Regions from separate parts of the Gordonia sp. SMJS1 genome, predicted to be linked through region 1. Evidence: riboswitches for the same ligand, from Rfam matches in the RefSeq annotation. Region 1 holds a riboswitch; each other region holds the start of a gene.
What was found. Region 1 has a riboswitch for thiamine pyrophosphate ahead of thiO (glycine oxidase ThiO). Riboswitches for the same ligand answer to the same signal wherever they lie in the genome.
Positions count from the first base shown of each region.

Region 1 (4,967 bases):
GGTCGTCGACCGCGCGTTGACCGCCGAAGTCCTTCGTCAGATTCGCTACCTGCAACACGACTCGACCATAGCCGCCGAACCCCGAGCGGCCCGGTCTGTCATTCGGACGGCCTGCCGCGGGACCGCGGGTCAGTCCCGGTCGCGCCCGGGTGAGGACGCGTGCGCCCAGAAACGCTTGGGGATCCGGCCCGCACGCGCGGCCAGGCGGCCCGCGGTCACCGCGTGCCGCATCGCCGTCGCCATCAGTTCAGGGTTCTCCGCCCGGGTCACGGCGGTGGCCAGAAGCACGCCGTCGCAACCGAGTTCCATCGCCAGGGCCGCGTCGCTCGCCGTGCCGATGCCCGCGTCGAGAATGACCGGCAGCGGGTCGTCGAAGCGGGTGTGGCAGTCGTCGACGATCATCTCGATGTTGTGCGGGTTGAGGATTCCGAGTCCGGTCCCGATGGGCGATCCGAGGGGCATCACCGCCGCCACCCCGAGATCGGCGAGTCGCGCGGCCAGGACCGGATCGTCGTTGGTGTAGGCCAGCACGACGAAACCGTCGGCCACCAGTGCGGCCGCGGCGTCGACGAGTTCGATGGCGTCGGGCATCAGGGTGCGTTCGTCGGCGACCACCTCGAGCTTCACCCAGTCGGTCTCGAACGCCTCGCGCGCCAGCTGGGCGGTCAGGACGGCCTCGGCGGTGGTGTGACAGCCCGCGGTGTTGGGCAGGACGGCGATGTCGAGCCGGCGCAGCAGATCGAAGACCCCGGTGCCCGAGGCCGCGTCGACGCGCCGAACCGCGACGGTGGTCAGCTCGGTCCCCGACGCGACCAGCGCGCGTTCCAGGGTCGCGAGATTCGACGCGCCGCCGGTGCCGGTGATGAGTCGCGACGAGAAGTCGCGACCGGCGATGCGCAGATGGTCCGCATCCGGGATCGTCTCGTCGCCGGACTTCTGCTCGGTCCGCGAGGCGTCGGGCTTCAGATCGGCGAGGTCAGCCACCCTGCACCGCCGTGACGATCTCGACGACGGCACCGTCGGTCATCGTGTGCCGGTCCCAGCGGCCGCGCGGGACGACCGCGCCGTCCACCGCGACCGCGATCCCCCGGTCCGGCAACCCCAGCCCGGTGACGACGTCGCGCACCGACGTGTCGGCGCCGACGTCGACGCTCTTGCCGTTGACGGTGATGTTCGCGGTGATACTCATTCCTCTGCTCCTTCCAGAATCGACAGCACGCGGGCGGCGGTGCCCGGGGCGAGGACGATCCCGTTGCGCCCGTGCCCGGTCGCCACGACCGTTCGTGTGTCCACACGGGTGACGATGGGCAATCCGTCCGCGGTGCACGGCCGCAGACCGGCCCCCGCTTCGGTCAGTTCGTAGGTCCGCAGCCCGGGGAAGACCTCGATCGCGTCGGCGAGCAGATCCGCGACCCCGCCGGCCTGCGGCGCGCGGTCGGCAATTCCCTCGGCCTCGTACTGGGTGGCGCCGACGACGACTCCGTCCTCGCGCGGCACCAGGTACACGGCCCGCCCGTGGAGGCGTGCCCGGACGACGTGACCGGGCGGCGGCACCGACCAGCGCGTGCGGCGCAGGCGAAGGATCTCCCCCTTCGCCGCATGCAGGTCCACACCCGGCCAGAGGGCCGCGGTGCCGAGTCCGGCGGCGAGCAGGATCTGCGTGTCGGAACCGAGGTCGTCGAGGTCGGCCAGGGATTCGACGCGCGCGGAGACCAACTCGGCACCCGCCGACGTCGCGGCGGCGCGCAACGCCTCGAGCAGCCGCCGGTTGTCGACGGACCACTCGCCGACCGCGCGGTAGCCACCGACCAGTCGAGAGCTCAGCGACGGTTCCAGGGTCCGGATGTCGCGGCCGGTCACCGACTGCAGCGCGGCATCGGTGGCGGGCTGCCCGGCCCAGACGAAATCGGCGAGATGCCGCAGGTACTCGATGTCGGTGGCCGAGGCCGCGACGAACAGCGAGTCGGTGGCGGTGACGACACCCGGGTCGTCGAGCCGCTTCACGAGCGCCGGCCACAGCCGGACCGATTCGACCGAGAGGGCCAGGGACGCGTCCTCGCCGGGATGACCCTCGCCGAGTGAACCGAGCATGCCGCCGGCGACCCAGGACGCGCGCTCGTCGGTGCCGGCGTCGAGGACGCGAACCCGCCATCCGGCGTCGGCCGCGGTGAGCGCACAGGTCAGCCCGATGACACCGCCCCCGACGACCGTCAGGGCGCGGTGGGCAGGGCCCTGCGGTGGGGAATCCACGTTGGGAATCACCTTCCTTCGCCGGAATGACCCGGATCAGGTTCGACGGTCAGCGGAATCTGTCCGCACTCTCAGCCCGGCCGATCCGGACTCCCGTGTGTTCGTGCGATCCACCCTACGCCGGGGCGTCGGGGGTCCGGTTAGCCTGGTCGGCGTGACGACCCCGAACCGCACCAGCTCCGCGTCGACGGACCCCGGCTCCGCGACGGACCGTCGCCGGCGGCTCTCCACGGCCCGCCTGTACCTGTGCACCGACGCCCGGCGCGAACGCGGTGACCTGCTCGACTTCGTCGACGCGGCGCTCGCGGGCGGCGTCGACATCGTGCAGCTGCGCGACAAGAACTCGCCGGGTGAGCGCGAGTTCGGGACCCTGGAGGCGGGCGAGGAACTCGAGATCCTCGCGGGCATGCGGAAGGTCGCCGACGCGCATGGCGCCCTGCTCGCGGTCAACGACCGGGCCGACGTCGCGGCGCTCTCCGGGGCCGATGTCCTGCACGTCGGACAGGGCGACCTGTCGCCGTCGGCGGCCCGCCGGATCGTCGGACCGGACGTCCTCATCGGCGCCTCGACCCACGACCCCGAGCAGGCTGCCGCCGCGATCGCCGACGACGACGTCGACTACTTCTGCGTCGGTCCGTGCTGGACCACGCCCACCAAACCGGGCCGCGCCGCCGCCGGCCTCGACCTCGTGTCCTCAACGGCCGCAACACAATCAGCCAAGCCGTGGTTCGCCATCGGCGGGATCGACGCCGGCCGCGTCGGGGAGGTCACCGCGCTCGGGGCGCGGCGCATCGTCGTCGTGCGGGCCATCACCGCGGCCGACGACCCGGCCGCCGCAGCCACCGACCTCGCCGGGATGCTCTAGCGGTTCCCCTGGCGGAAACACGTTTGCCCGGTCGGTGTCGCGGGTCTATGGTGGACCGATCATGTTGTGCATCACGAGCGTTCTCGTAACCCGCCGCAGCGGGGTCTGAATCTGACCGACCCCCCGCTGCGGGTCGGTTGCGCTCTCCAGTCGGTCATCCGTTCTTCGACCGAAATCGGTTTTCGAGATGCACCCTCTTCATCTACCTCGTCGATCCTGTTCGTGGACCGAGCGCGACGACCGGCACGGTGGCGACCACTTCGCCGCACGTTTCGGCCGCCCGCTTCCCCTTGGGATGCACGAGGAGGCCGCCGGGATGACCTGGCAGCAATTCACCGACGAGTACTCCCGTGGCGGCACGATCCGGCTGGGCTCCTTCTCTGCCGTCCCGTGCTCGGGCGACCTGGTCGAGTGCCGCGCGACGCTCGCGATCGCCGACCGCATCATGTCCCGCAGCGCCGTCGCCGCCGGCCCCGTCGGTGCGATGACCTCGATCCTCTACGACGTCGGCGCCCCGGTTCAGATCGTCCGGCTGCACCAGCGGGTCGTCGACGGCCTGGTCACGACGTTCCTGCTCTGCGAGCACGACGGCCGGCAGGCCTGGGCCGTCGGTGAGGGCGCGAGCAGCGACGAGGCGAACGTCCACGCGCTGGTCGCCGGGGCGAACCGACTGCTGGACGCCGGGGTGTGACCCTGGCCCTCAGTATCTGCGGCCTCGCGGCCGTCGTGGACTTCGAAAAAACCTCTGCTCCCTGAGGAGGCCGGAGCTTGCGGAGGCCGTCACGAAGGGTCCTGGCGAGATGGGTCGCCAGCCCTTCGTGGCTCGTCGCTTGCGCTCCTCGCACCTCAGGGAGCAGGGGTTATGCGATTCTCTCGGATTAGGGAGCGGTGATCAGCTCTGGGGATCCAACATCGCGATCCGCTCGCGGAGGACGGGCCACGCGAGTCCGAACGCGGGGTGCAGTGGGAGTTGATCGACGCGCTTCTCGTCGACCCATCGCAGTTCCGTGGATTCGAAGTTGGCGACCGTGCGGACCGGCGAGTCCGTCTCGGCGATGACCGTCGTGTAGGTCCATCCGCCGGGCGCCTCGAGGGTGACGACCGCGGCGACGACGCGCAGGTCGTCGGCGGTGATCCCGGCTTCTTCCTCGGCCTCGCGGATCGCGGTGTCGATGGCACCCTCGTGCGAGTCGCGGGCCCCGCCGGGCAGCGCCCACGTGCCGCCCTGATGCGACCACGCGGCGCGGTGTTGGAGGAGCACCCCGGTCGATCCGTCCGGCAGCGGCGCCCGCAGCAGCAGACCTGCCGCGCCGTGGATACCCCAGTATCGAGAACCGTCGGGATCGATCACCCAGCCGTCGCCGTCGCCGCGCACCACGCCTCCTCGCAACCCGGTCGCCCCGACCGGGTGCCTCCACCGTAAGTGAGATGCGCAACACCTGCCAGGGAGACCGCGAAGCCCTCTCATCGCGGCTCGGAACCACGAGGTGCCGTCGGCGAGCACCCGGCACGCGCGAACCGCCGAGGTCGGCGGCGCGGCGCCGGTCGACTCGGGAGGAACCCGGCACGATGACATAGGGTGAAACACGCACGACCCGGTGAACGATGACCCAGATGACACAACCCCTGACGTTGATCGCCCGGTCACGCGAATCCGGAACGGGGAACCGGTGACCGTAGGACCGCACCGGAGACGATCCAGCGTTTGAGAAGGGATCAGGTAGGTGACCGGCGACGCGTCCTCCGTGCGGACGGCGCTGACGCGTGGCGGTCGCACGATCCGTCCGGCGCAGGCCTCACCCCCGATCCGCCAGGTGCTGGCCGACCGACGCGAACTCGTCGCCACCGCCCG
Region 1 is NZ_CP123381.1:4,756,542-4,761,508, forward strand. Features, by position in the region: gene QAD21_RS21570 (ABC transporter ATP-binding protein) at 1-58, opposite strand, end outside; gene QAD21_RS21575 (thiazole synthase) at 130-918, opposite strand; gene thiS (sulfur carrier protein ThiS) at 977-1,189, opposite strand; gene thiO (glycine oxidase ThiO) at 1,186-2,250, opposite strand; TPP riboswitch at 2,247-2,356, opposite strand; gene thiE (thiamine phosphate synthase) at 2,405-3,115, shown strand; gene QAD21_RS21595 (hypothetical protein) at 3,432-3,806, shown strand; gene QAD21_RS21600 (NUDIX hydrolase) at 4,008-4,490, opposite strand; gene QAD21_RS21605 (hypothetical protein) at 4,840-4,967, shown strand, end outside.

Region 2 (4,967 bases), 1.6 Mb from region 1:
GCATCCCGCCGGACAGCTGGAACGGGCGGGCGTCTTCGAATCCGGCGAGTCCGAAGGCGGGGAACAGGTCCGCGGCCCGGCGTCGGGCCTCCTTCGTCGGCACGCCCTGCACCTGGAGGCCGAGGATGGTGTTGTCCAGCACGGTGCGCCATGGGAACAGCAGGTCCTTCTGCGGCATGTACGCGCAGTGTCCGGCGATGGCGGGTTCGGAGCCGACGGACGCGCTGCCGGAATCGGGGACGTCGAGTCCGGCCAGCAGGCCGAAGACGGTGCTCTTGCCACATCCGCTGGGCCCGATGACGGAGACGAACTCGCCGGGCTCGGCGGTGAACGACACCCCGTCGAGGACCTCCCGGCGAGGTTGTCCGCGTCCGGGTCGGGGATAGGACTTGGTGAGCCGGTCGACGACAAGTCGGTGGTCCGGGACCAGCCGGTGGTCAGTCATGGTGGTTCCGGTCCTCGGCGCGGGCCCAGGGCGCGACGATCCGCTCGACGGCGAAGGTGAGCAGGTACAGCGTGACGCTCAGGAGCGCGGTCACCAGCACTGCCGCGAGCACCAGGTCCGTGCGGAACGAGTTCTTCTGCAGGCTCATGTAGATGCCGAGCCCCTGGGTGGCGCCGACGTACTCGGCGAACACGGCGCCCACCACCGCATAGGTGATGCCGATCCGCAGCGCGGTGAAGAACCTCGGTAGCGCGGACGGGAGCCGCACGTACCGGAAGACCTGGCGGCGGGTGGCCCCCATGCTGCGCATCAGCGCGCCGGCCTCGCGGTCGGTGGCGGCGAATCCCTCGATCAGGCCGATCGCCACCGGAAAGAACGTGACCAGGGCGATGACCAGCACCTTCGGGAGTAGGCCGAAGCCGAACCAGATGATCATCAGCGGTGCGATCGCGATGATCGGCAGGGTCTGGGAGGCGACGAACAACGGCACGAACGCCCGTCGCAGCGCCGGCGAGAAGTCGACGACGATGGCCAGCAGCCAGGCCAGGACCAACGAGACCGTGAACCCGATCAGGGTCACCTGCAGCGTCGCCGCGGCGTGCACCCCGATCTCTGCGCGGTGCGACCAACCCTGCGCGACGACGCGCGACGGCGACGGCAGCACCTGCGGCCGGATTCCGCTGACGTCGACGTAGACCTGCCAGACCGCCACCAGGACGACCACCGCGACGAGCGCGGGCGCGATGCGACGCAGGCCGGTGCTACCGAGGGGTGTCGAGGTAGTCATTGGTGAAGTACGTCGACCAGTCCGGCTCGGTCGTGAGCGGCGCCCCGTCCGGGCCGGTCAGCAGACCGCTGCGGTACAGGAACCCGGAGTTCCCGGCCCACTGTTCGAGCGTCTGTCGCCCGACCCGGCCTTCGGCGTCCTTCATGTACTGACCGGCGAGCATGCGCTGGCTCTCGAACACCAACTGCTCGTCGTTGAACGCACCGGGGTTGGCGGCGAGGAGGTCGCGGGCCGCCGCGTCCGGGTCGTCGGCCGCTGCCTGGTAACCGCGCTGCAGCGCCGTCACGAAGGCCGCCGCGCGGTCCGGGTTGTCCGCCAGCCAGTCCTCGTTGGCGTCGACGACGATCGCGTATGCCTCCGGGAAACCGAAGTCGGTGTAGTGGAAGTACCTCATCGGGGTTCCGCGATGCTCGGCCTCGATGCCCTCCCACGCGAGATAGGAGACGGTGAAGTCGGCCTGACCGGAGTAGACCGCCTCGTATGCCGAGGTCCCGAGGGTCACCGAGGTGAACTCGCCGGTGCCGCCGTCGTTTCGGATCACCTGCTCGAGGGTCTTCTCCTCGCCCGGGTCGCCGAAACCGGCGTATGTCTTCCCGTCGAGGTCCTTCGGGCTCGTGATGTCGCGGCGGTCGGCGCGGACACCGATGCCGGTGGCCCACTTCTGCAGCGGCGCGAACACGGAGATGGTGTGCGCGCCCGATGCCCGCGAGAAGGTCGACGAGTTGTGGGTGCTGATCCCGAACTCGGCGTTGCCCGCGTCCACGATGGTGTCCACGGCGGTGTTGTTGTACGGCAGGATCTCGACGTCGAGTCCGGCCTCCTCGAACCAGCCGCGCTGCTGCGCCACGAACAATCCCGTGTGGTTGGTGTTCGGGGACCAGTCGAGCGCGAATCGGATGGTGCCGTCCGAACCGGCGCCCGAACCGCACGCGGTGATCGCCGACGACGCGACGACCGCGGCGGCGAGCGCGGTGAGGAGGCGGCGCGCGCGGGCGCTCATGCGGGCGCTCATGCGGCGGGCCACGGTTGCGGGTTCAGCGCGGTGTCCCAGAACAGAAGCTCGAACCGGGTGGCGACGGTGAACGCCGTGGCCATCGCGGCCCGCTCCCGCTCGCCGGCGTGCGCCGCGGCCTCGTCCACGAGTTCCCTTGCCCGCGAAGCGGATTCCTGGAACTCCGGGGCGTCGTAGGTGGTCACCCACTGCGCGTAGGGGTGGTTTGGGTCGGCGGCGAGTACCTGGGCCGCACTCGCGGCCAGGGCCCGGCCGACTTCCGCGTAGATCCAGAAGCAGGGCAGGGCCGCGGCGGCGCCGACCGCATACGATTCGGTCGCGGCGACGGCGGTCAGGTAGGACACGTACCCCAGGCACGCCGGCGACGGCTCGGGTTCGCCCTCACGCGGAGGCAGCTGGCCGCCGTTGAGCAGGTCGCCGTGCAGCGCCGACTCGACGGTGGCCGCGGTGGCCGACGAGTTCGCCCAGAACCCCGCGGTCTGCGGGTCGGGGGACTTCGACGCCAGGATGGCGAGGGCCTTCGCGTACCCGGCCAGGTACAGCGAGTCCTGCTCCATGTAGGTGCGGAACACCTCGAGTGGCAGCGTCCCGTCGCCGAGCCGCCGCAGGAACTCGAGGTCGTCGATCGCCGTCCGCAACCCCTTCGTCTCCTCCCAGAGGTGGTCGGAGAATCGGCCGGAGACCGGCACGTGCGCATGCACAGACATGACATCCCTTCGTCAGCATTACCTGGACAGTTCTCGGGTCTCATCTCAGCCCCGCGTCGCGGAGCACCCCGTGTCAGAACGCAGCCACAGTAGCAGGAGTGGGGGTCGCAGTGGGACGCCTGTGCCACGACCATGTCCCGGCCTGTTGACCAGCCGGTTTGCGCGTTGATGCGGTGTTCGTTGTATTCTTCACGGCGTTGTTCGTACGGCCGTCACGGTGGCCGGAAGAGCGGCACGGCAGGTTGCCCGAGCGGCCAAAGGGAGCGGATTGTAAATCCGTCGCGCAAGCTACATAGGTTCGAATCCTATACCTGCCACAGCGTGGTCCATTCTCGCGAAACTGCTCTACAGACGGTCTCCGACCAGCGATTTGTCTAGCGCAGACGCGAGTGTGTAACCTCGTTAGGGCTCTCGGGCACAACCGCCCGGGGCACGCCCCCTTAGCTCAGTCGGCAGAGCGTTTCCATGGTAAGGAAAAGGTCGACGGTTCGATTCCGTCAGGGGGCTCGCTGGACGAGAAGTCCGCGGGGCGGTGTAGCTCAGCTGGTTAGAGCGCACGACTCATAATCGTGAGGTCGAGGGATCGAGTCCCTCCACCGCTACACATCGGGTCCGACCGGAACCGAGCGCAAGGGTCGCAAGCCCTGAGGGAACTTCCGAACCCGACCACGTACCACCCGAAAGAAGGCAATCAAGTGGCCTCCTCAACAGATGTTCGCCCCAAGATCACCTTGGCCTGCGAGGTGTGCAAGCACCGTAACTACATCACGAAGAAGAACCGCCGCAACGATCCCGATCGCCTCGAGATCAAGAAGTTCTGCCCGAACTGCGGCAAGCATCAGGGGCACAAGGAATCGCGCTGACGCCGTCGTCGGCCGTTTCGAAGTACCACCAGCAACGGGCTGCCTCTCGATGAGGCAGCCCGTCTTGCTGTGTCGGCCGAAGGAGTAGAGCTCAATGTCACAGGTAAGCGGAGCCGAGATCCAGGATCGTCCGGACGAGGCGTCGAGCGGTGGTGCGAAGCCGACCCCCGACGAGATCGCCGCCCACACGCAGAGCCTCGTCGGCTTCCACTACACGGTCGACGACTATTACGAGATCGGCCGCGAGGAGATCCGTAAGCACGCGATGGCGGTGCAGGATGCGCACCCGACCCACTGGAGCGAGGAGGGCGCCCGGGCCTTCGGCCACGACCGCCTGATCGCCGCGCCCACCTACGTGTCGGTGCTCGGGATCATCGCCCAGCGCAAGCTCTTCGAAGACGTCGTCACCGGCTACGACATGTGGCAGATCATGCAGACCGACCAGCGGCTGGTCTACCACCAGCCGATGAAGGTCGGGGACCGCCTGATCTGCGACGTCTCGCTCGAGTCGTTCCGGCACGTGAGCAGTCCCGAGATGATCGACCTGATGGTCACCAAGAACGTCATCTGGAACCAGCACGACGAGCCGGTCATGACCACGTGGACCTCTCTGGCCGCGCGTCCCGGCATGGACGTCGACCCCGAACTCGAGGCGTCACTCGACCACGTGATGATCAAGGTCGACGCCATCGGCGAGTCCGGGCACACCGTCGAGCCGAAGGCGGGTCGCTACGACCTCCCCGACCCGACGCAGTCGCCGGGCGCCTTCGGTGCCGTCGACTTCGACACGCTCACGGTGGGTCAGGAACTCACGCCCAAGCGGTACCTGCTGACGCGCGGCAATCTCGCGAACTATGCGGGCGTGGCCGGCGACCCCAACCCGATCCACTTCTCCGACCACGTCGTGAACGCGGCCGGCATGGACGACGTCGTCGCGCACGGCATGCAGACGATGGGGCTCGGCGCGAGCTTCGTCTCCGAGTTCATCGGCGACCCGGCGGCCTTCTGCGAGTACAACGTGCGCTTCACCAGCCCGGTGTACGTCCCGGCCGACGACAGCGCGGCCGTCGACTTCACCGGCAAGGTGAAGTCGCTCGATCCCGCAACTCGTCGCGGGACCATCGCGATCACCGCCAAGCAGGGTGACCGCCGG
Region 2 is NZ_CP123381.1:1,104,799-1,109,765, forward strand. Features, by position in the region: gene QAD21_RS05030 (ABC transporter ATP-binding protein) at 1-445, opposite strand, end outside; gene QAD21_RS05035 (ABC transporter permease) at 438-1,232, opposite strand; gene QAD21_RS05040 (ABC transporter substrate-binding protein) at 1,207-2,232, opposite strand; gene QAD21_RS05045 (TenA family protein) at 2,241-2,951, opposite strand; TPP riboswitch at 2,939-3,032, opposite strand; tRNA gene QAD21_RS05050 (tRNA-Tyr) at 3,188-3,268, shown strand; tRNA gene QAD21_RS05055 (tRNA-Thr) at 3,386-3,458, shown strand; tRNA gene QAD21_RS05060 (tRNA-Met) at 3,480-3,553, shown strand; gene rpmG (50S ribosomal protein L33) at 3,647-3,814, shown strand; gene QAD21_RS05070 (fused (3R)-hydroxyacyl-ACP dehydratase subunits HadA/HadB) at 3,909-4,967, shown strand, end outside.
Region 2: it holds a riboswitch for thiamine pyrophosphate, as region 1 does, so the genes downstream of both, QAD21_RS05045 (TenA family protein) here and thiO (glycine oxidase ThiO) in region 1, are expected to answer to the same signal.

Region 3 (4,967 bases), 1.1 Mb from region 1:
CGGCGAGGGTGTCGCCGGCGCCGTGGTCGTGCGGGGTGTCGATGCGTTCGTGGCTGAGCTCGATGAACTGGTCGCCGTCGTAGAGCAGATCGGGGGAGTGGTCCGAGGTTCGCAGGTGCCCGCCTTTCACCAGCGCCCAGCGCGGCCCGAGATCGAGCAGTGCCCTGGCCGCGTCGCGCTGCGACGCGGCATCGGTGACCGCGATGCCGGTGATGAGCCGGACCTCGTCCAGGTTCGGTGTCACCACCGTCGCGAGGGGAAACAGGCTGTGCCGCAGGGTGTCGAGTGCCGAGTCGGCGAGCAGCTGGTTGCCGTGCATCGACGCGCACACTGGATCGACCACCAGCGGAACGGATGTGTCCCGGCCGATTCCGCTCGTGCGGCACTGCTCGACGATGGCCTCGATGATGGGCGCCGACGCGAGCATCCCGGTCTTCGCCGCGGCCACACCGATGTCACCGGACACGGAGTCGATCTGCGCCGCCACGGTCTGCGGTGAGATCTCCTCGAACCCGCTCACGCCCACCGAGTTCTGGACCGTCACCGCGGTCACCGCGACACACCCGTGCACCCCGAGCAGGGCGAAGGTGCGCATGTCTGCCTGTATTCCCGCGCCCCCGCCGGAGTCCGAACCCGCGATGGTCAGGACCCGTACCGGGGCCGTTCCGGGCGGTGACAGCGGGAGTCCCGTGTAGGCCTGTTCGTCGACCGTGCGCTGATTCGCGTCGACTGTGCGTCGTCGTGCGTCGTCTGTGCGCATCAGGCGCCGCCGGTCGTCTGGAGCGGGAGGTACACGCGGTTACCAGCCTCGGCGAACTCGGCCGACTTCGCGGCCATGCCCTCGGCGATAGTCCGGTCGATGTCGTCCGCGGTGACGAGACCGTGCTCCTCGGCGTAGGCGCGGACGTCCGCCGAGATCCGCATCGAGCAGAACTTGGGTCCGCACATCGAGCAGAAGTGGGCGGTCTTCGCGGGCTCGGCGGGCAGCGTCTCGTCGTGGTATGCGCGCGCGGTGTCGGGGTCGAGGGCGAGATTGAACTGGTCGGTCCAGCGGAACTCGAAGCGCGCCTTGCTCAGTGCGTCGTCGCGTTCCTGTGCCCGCGGGTGGCCTTTGGCCAGGTCGGCCGAGTGCGCCGCGATCTTGTACGTGATCACGCCGACCTTGACGTCGTCGCGGTCCGGAAGTCCTAAATGCTCTTTCGGAGTCACGTAGCACAGCATCGCGGTGCCGGCCTGAGCGATCATCGCCGCGCCGATGGCCGAGGTGATGTGGTCGTAGGCCGGCGCGATGTCGGTGGCGAGCGGACCCAGGGTGTAGAAGGGGGCCTCCTCGCACAACTCCTCCTCCAGGCGCACGTTCTCGGCGATCTTGTGCATCGGGACGTGCCCGGGGCCTTCGATCATGACCTGCACACCATGCGATTTGGCGATCGCGGTCAGCTCGCCGAGAGTGCGGAGTTCGGCGAACTGGGCCTCGTCGTTCGCGTCGGCGATCGATCCGGGGCGCAAGCCGTCGCCGAGGGAGAACGTGATGTCGTAGCGGCGGAAGATCTCGCACAACTCGTCGAAGTGCGTGTACAGGAACGACTCCCGGTGGTGCGCGAGACACCAGGCCGCCATGATCGAACCGCCGCGCGACACGATGCCCGTCACCCGCTTCGCGGTCAGCGGAACGTAGCGCAGCAGGACACCGGCATGCACGGTCATGTAGTCGACACCCTGCTCGGCCTGCTCGATCACGGTGTCGCGATACAGTTCCCAGGTCAGCGAGGCGGGATCGCCGTTGACCTTCTCCAGCGCCTGGTAGATCGGAACCGTCCCCACGGGGACCGGCGAGTTACGCATGATCCACTCGCGGGTGGTGTGGATGTCGGCGCCGGTCGAGAGATCCATGATCGTGTCGGCGCCCCAGCGGGTGGCCCACACCATCTTCTCGACCTCGTCGGAGATCGAGCTGCGCACCGCCGAATTTCCGATGTTCGCATTGACTTTCACCGCGAAGTTCTTGCCTATGATCATCGGTTCGGACTCCGGATGCCGGTGGTTCGCCGGGATGACCGCTCGCCCGATCGCCACCTCCGACCGGACCAGTTCGGGGTCGATGCCCTCTCGGGCGGCGATGAACCGCATCTCTTCGGTGATGATCCCGGCCCGCGCCCAAGCTAGCTGGGTGCTCGCGCCGTCGACCGGTTCCGGGCGGCGCCAGTTGTCGCGGGTGGGGGCGAGGCCCTTCTCGACGTCGATGCGCGCCGTCGGATCGGTGTACGGACCCGAGGTGTCGTAGACGTCGAGGTGTTCGCCGTTGGTGAGGTGGATACGACGCTGCGGGACGCGCAGGTCGCCGACCGTGAGGTGGTGCTTGGTGCTGCCCTCGATCGGACCGAGGGTCAGGAACCCTGAGTCGGCGGGTGCGCTGCCGTCGCGAGTCGCGGATACACGTGTGCCCATGGCTTGTCTCCCTACGCCGGCATTACCCGGACAGGTTCGAGCGGTCGGCGACCGCCCGTCGCCATCTCAGCCCTCGGTCATCGTGAGAGCCCCCGCGGTGTAGTTGTCGTGCGTCCGCCACCCTACAGCGCGGAGTTCGTTCGGGTCGTAGGGGTGCGCGCGACCGTCTCGATGTGCGACGACCGGACGATCGGGGTCATCAGTTACGGTTCCGTAAGGTACCGTGTGACCCGGATCACAAGCGGGGCCTATGCCGAGGTTCGGACGGCACATGTCAGTGGTCCGATGTCCACGATCAAGAGGTGAGGAGGGTCGGGTGCTACGCAAGCATCGTCAGCGACCACCACAGTCGGCGAAGTCGATCCTGCAGCAGATCTCGCAGGTGGTGCACAATCCCGACCGCGACCGGTTCGAGCTGTGGGTCGCCGGCGACCTGGTCGGCGTGCTCGGCTATTCGACCGAGACGGTCGACGGTCAGACCACCATCACCGTCCTACACACCGTGCTCTACGACGAGTACACCGGACATGGTCTCGCCACCCGACTCACCCGCACCGTCGTGCACTTCACCCGCGAGCAGGGCGCCCGCCTGCGGCCCGTGTGCACCTTCACCAAGCACTATCTCGACGGCCATCCCGGGATCGTGACCCTCGCGCCGGTGTGATCCGAAGGTAAGCCTCGGCGGCTCCGGAACATTCCTCGCCGGACCCTTCGAGGCTCGTCGCTATCGCTCCTCGCACCTCAGGGAGCAGGGGTTATGCGCTTCCTTGGGATTATGGTGCGGTGGTCGCGCTCCTCGCGCCGGTGTGAGGAGCGGGCTCCGACTCGGCTCAGCCTGCCGACGGCTCCGACAGCAGTGTCTCGCGGAGCACCTTTTTGTCGATCTTGCCTACTGCGGTGACCGGGAGCGTGCGCACGACGCGGACCACGTCGGGCAGTTTGAAGGAGGCGAGTCCGCGGTCGGCGAGGAAGGTGCGGATCGCGGCCAGCTCGAGTGGTCGGGCCGGGGGGTGTTCGTGCGAGAGCACGACTGCCGCACAGATCTTCTCACCGAGCGCGTCGTCGGGCAGCCCGACCACCGCGACCTGCCGGACCGAATCGTGGGCGAGGAGGTTCTCCTCGACGTCGTCGGCGGCGACGTTCTCCCCGGCGCGCACGATGGTGTCCTTGATGCGGCCGGTCACGGCCAGGTGCCCCGACGGCAGCCGGGTGACCTTGTCCCCGGACCGGTAGAAGCCGTCCGGCGTGAAGGACTTCTCGTTGTGCGCCGTGGCGCGGTAGTAACCGCGGATCGTGTAGGGCCCCCGCACCAGCAGTTCACCTTCTTCCCCGTCGGGGACATCGGCTCCGCCCTCGTCGACGACCCGCACCTCGTCGAGCTCCGACATCGGTGCCCCTTGCACTTGGTGCACCAAGTCACGCGGGTCGTCGGTCCGGGTGTAGCAGATCAGCCCCTCGGCCATGCCGAAGACCTGCTGGACGACGGGGCCGAGGGCCGCGTCGAGGGCGACGGCGTCGGACTGTGCCAGCTTGGCGCCGCCCACCTGCAGCAGGCGCAGGGAGCTGATGTCCGCCGGCTCCCACTCGGTCGCCGCGCACCAGAGTTGCGCGAGCGCGGGGACGAGCGCGGTCACCGTGACGCGGTGCCGCTCGATGAGGTCGAAAGTGTTGTCCGGACTGGGGTTGTCGGCTAAGACGACGTGGCCGCCCGCACCGAAGACGCCCAGGATTCCCGGGCAGCACAGCGGAAAGTTGTGCGCGGCCGGCAGGGCGACGAGGTAGGTGTCGTCGGCGGTGAGGCCGGCGACGTCCGCGGACAGCCGGGCGTTGAGGTCGTAGTCGTCGTGCGTGCGCGCGATGAGTTTCGGCAGTCCGGTGGTGCCCCCCGACACGAGGAACAGGGCGGGTAGCCCGGCGTCGGGGGCAGCCGGGAGCTCGACCGAGGCGGGGTCGGCGTCGGGGAGCGGTGTGAATCGACCAGGTTCGCCGGAGATGAAGACCTGCGCGACGTCGGGCACCCGTGACTGCAGCTCGGTCGCGAGCTCGCGATAGTCGAACCCCCGGCGGCCGTCCTCACCGATGTAGGCGACCGCGCCGGCACCGGCTGCGAGATGGGCGATCTCGGTGATCCGGTGCGCGGGCAGCGTCATCACCGGAACGACACCGCGCGTAGGAGGCCGTACAGGGTGACCGCGAAGTCGAGGGAGTTGTTCAGCTGCAACACGACCCGTTGCGTCGGCCGCAGTCCGGCCGCGACGAAACCGGCGGCACGACGGAGGGTGGCGTCGCGGAACTCGGCATAGGTGAGCGTGCGCGGCCCGTCGGTGGAGGCGTCGGTCAGCGCAGGGGAGTCGGGAGTTCGCTCGGCGGCCAGATCGAGGCCGGCGAACAACGGGCGGTCGAGGAAGACGCCGGCGTCGCGGTACTTCTGTGCCTGTGCGTCGGTGTGGGGAGCGAAACCGTCGAGCAGATCGGTCGCGGGGTCGAGATGCGTCGGCATGAGTTCATTCAAACACAGG
Region 3 is NZ_CP123381.1:619,912-624,878, forward strand. Features, by position in the region: gene thiD (bifunctional hydroxymethylpyrimidine kinase/phosphomethylpyrimidine kinase) at 1-760, opposite strand, end outside; gene thiC (phosphomethylpyrimidine synthase ThiC) at 760-2,448, opposite strand; TPP riboswitch at 2,440-2,554, opposite strand; gene QAD21_RS02900 (GNAT family N-acetyltransferase) at 2,765-3,112, shown strand; gene QAD21_RS25300 (hypothetical protein) at 3,279-3,758, opposite strand; partial or broken gene QAD21_RS02905 (AMP-binding protein) at 3,786-4,948, opposite strand.
Region 3: it holds a riboswitch for thiamine pyrophosphate, as region 1 does, so the genes downstream of both, thiC (phosphomethylpyrimidine synthase ThiC) here and thiO (glycine oxidase ThiO) in region 1, are expected to answer to the same signal.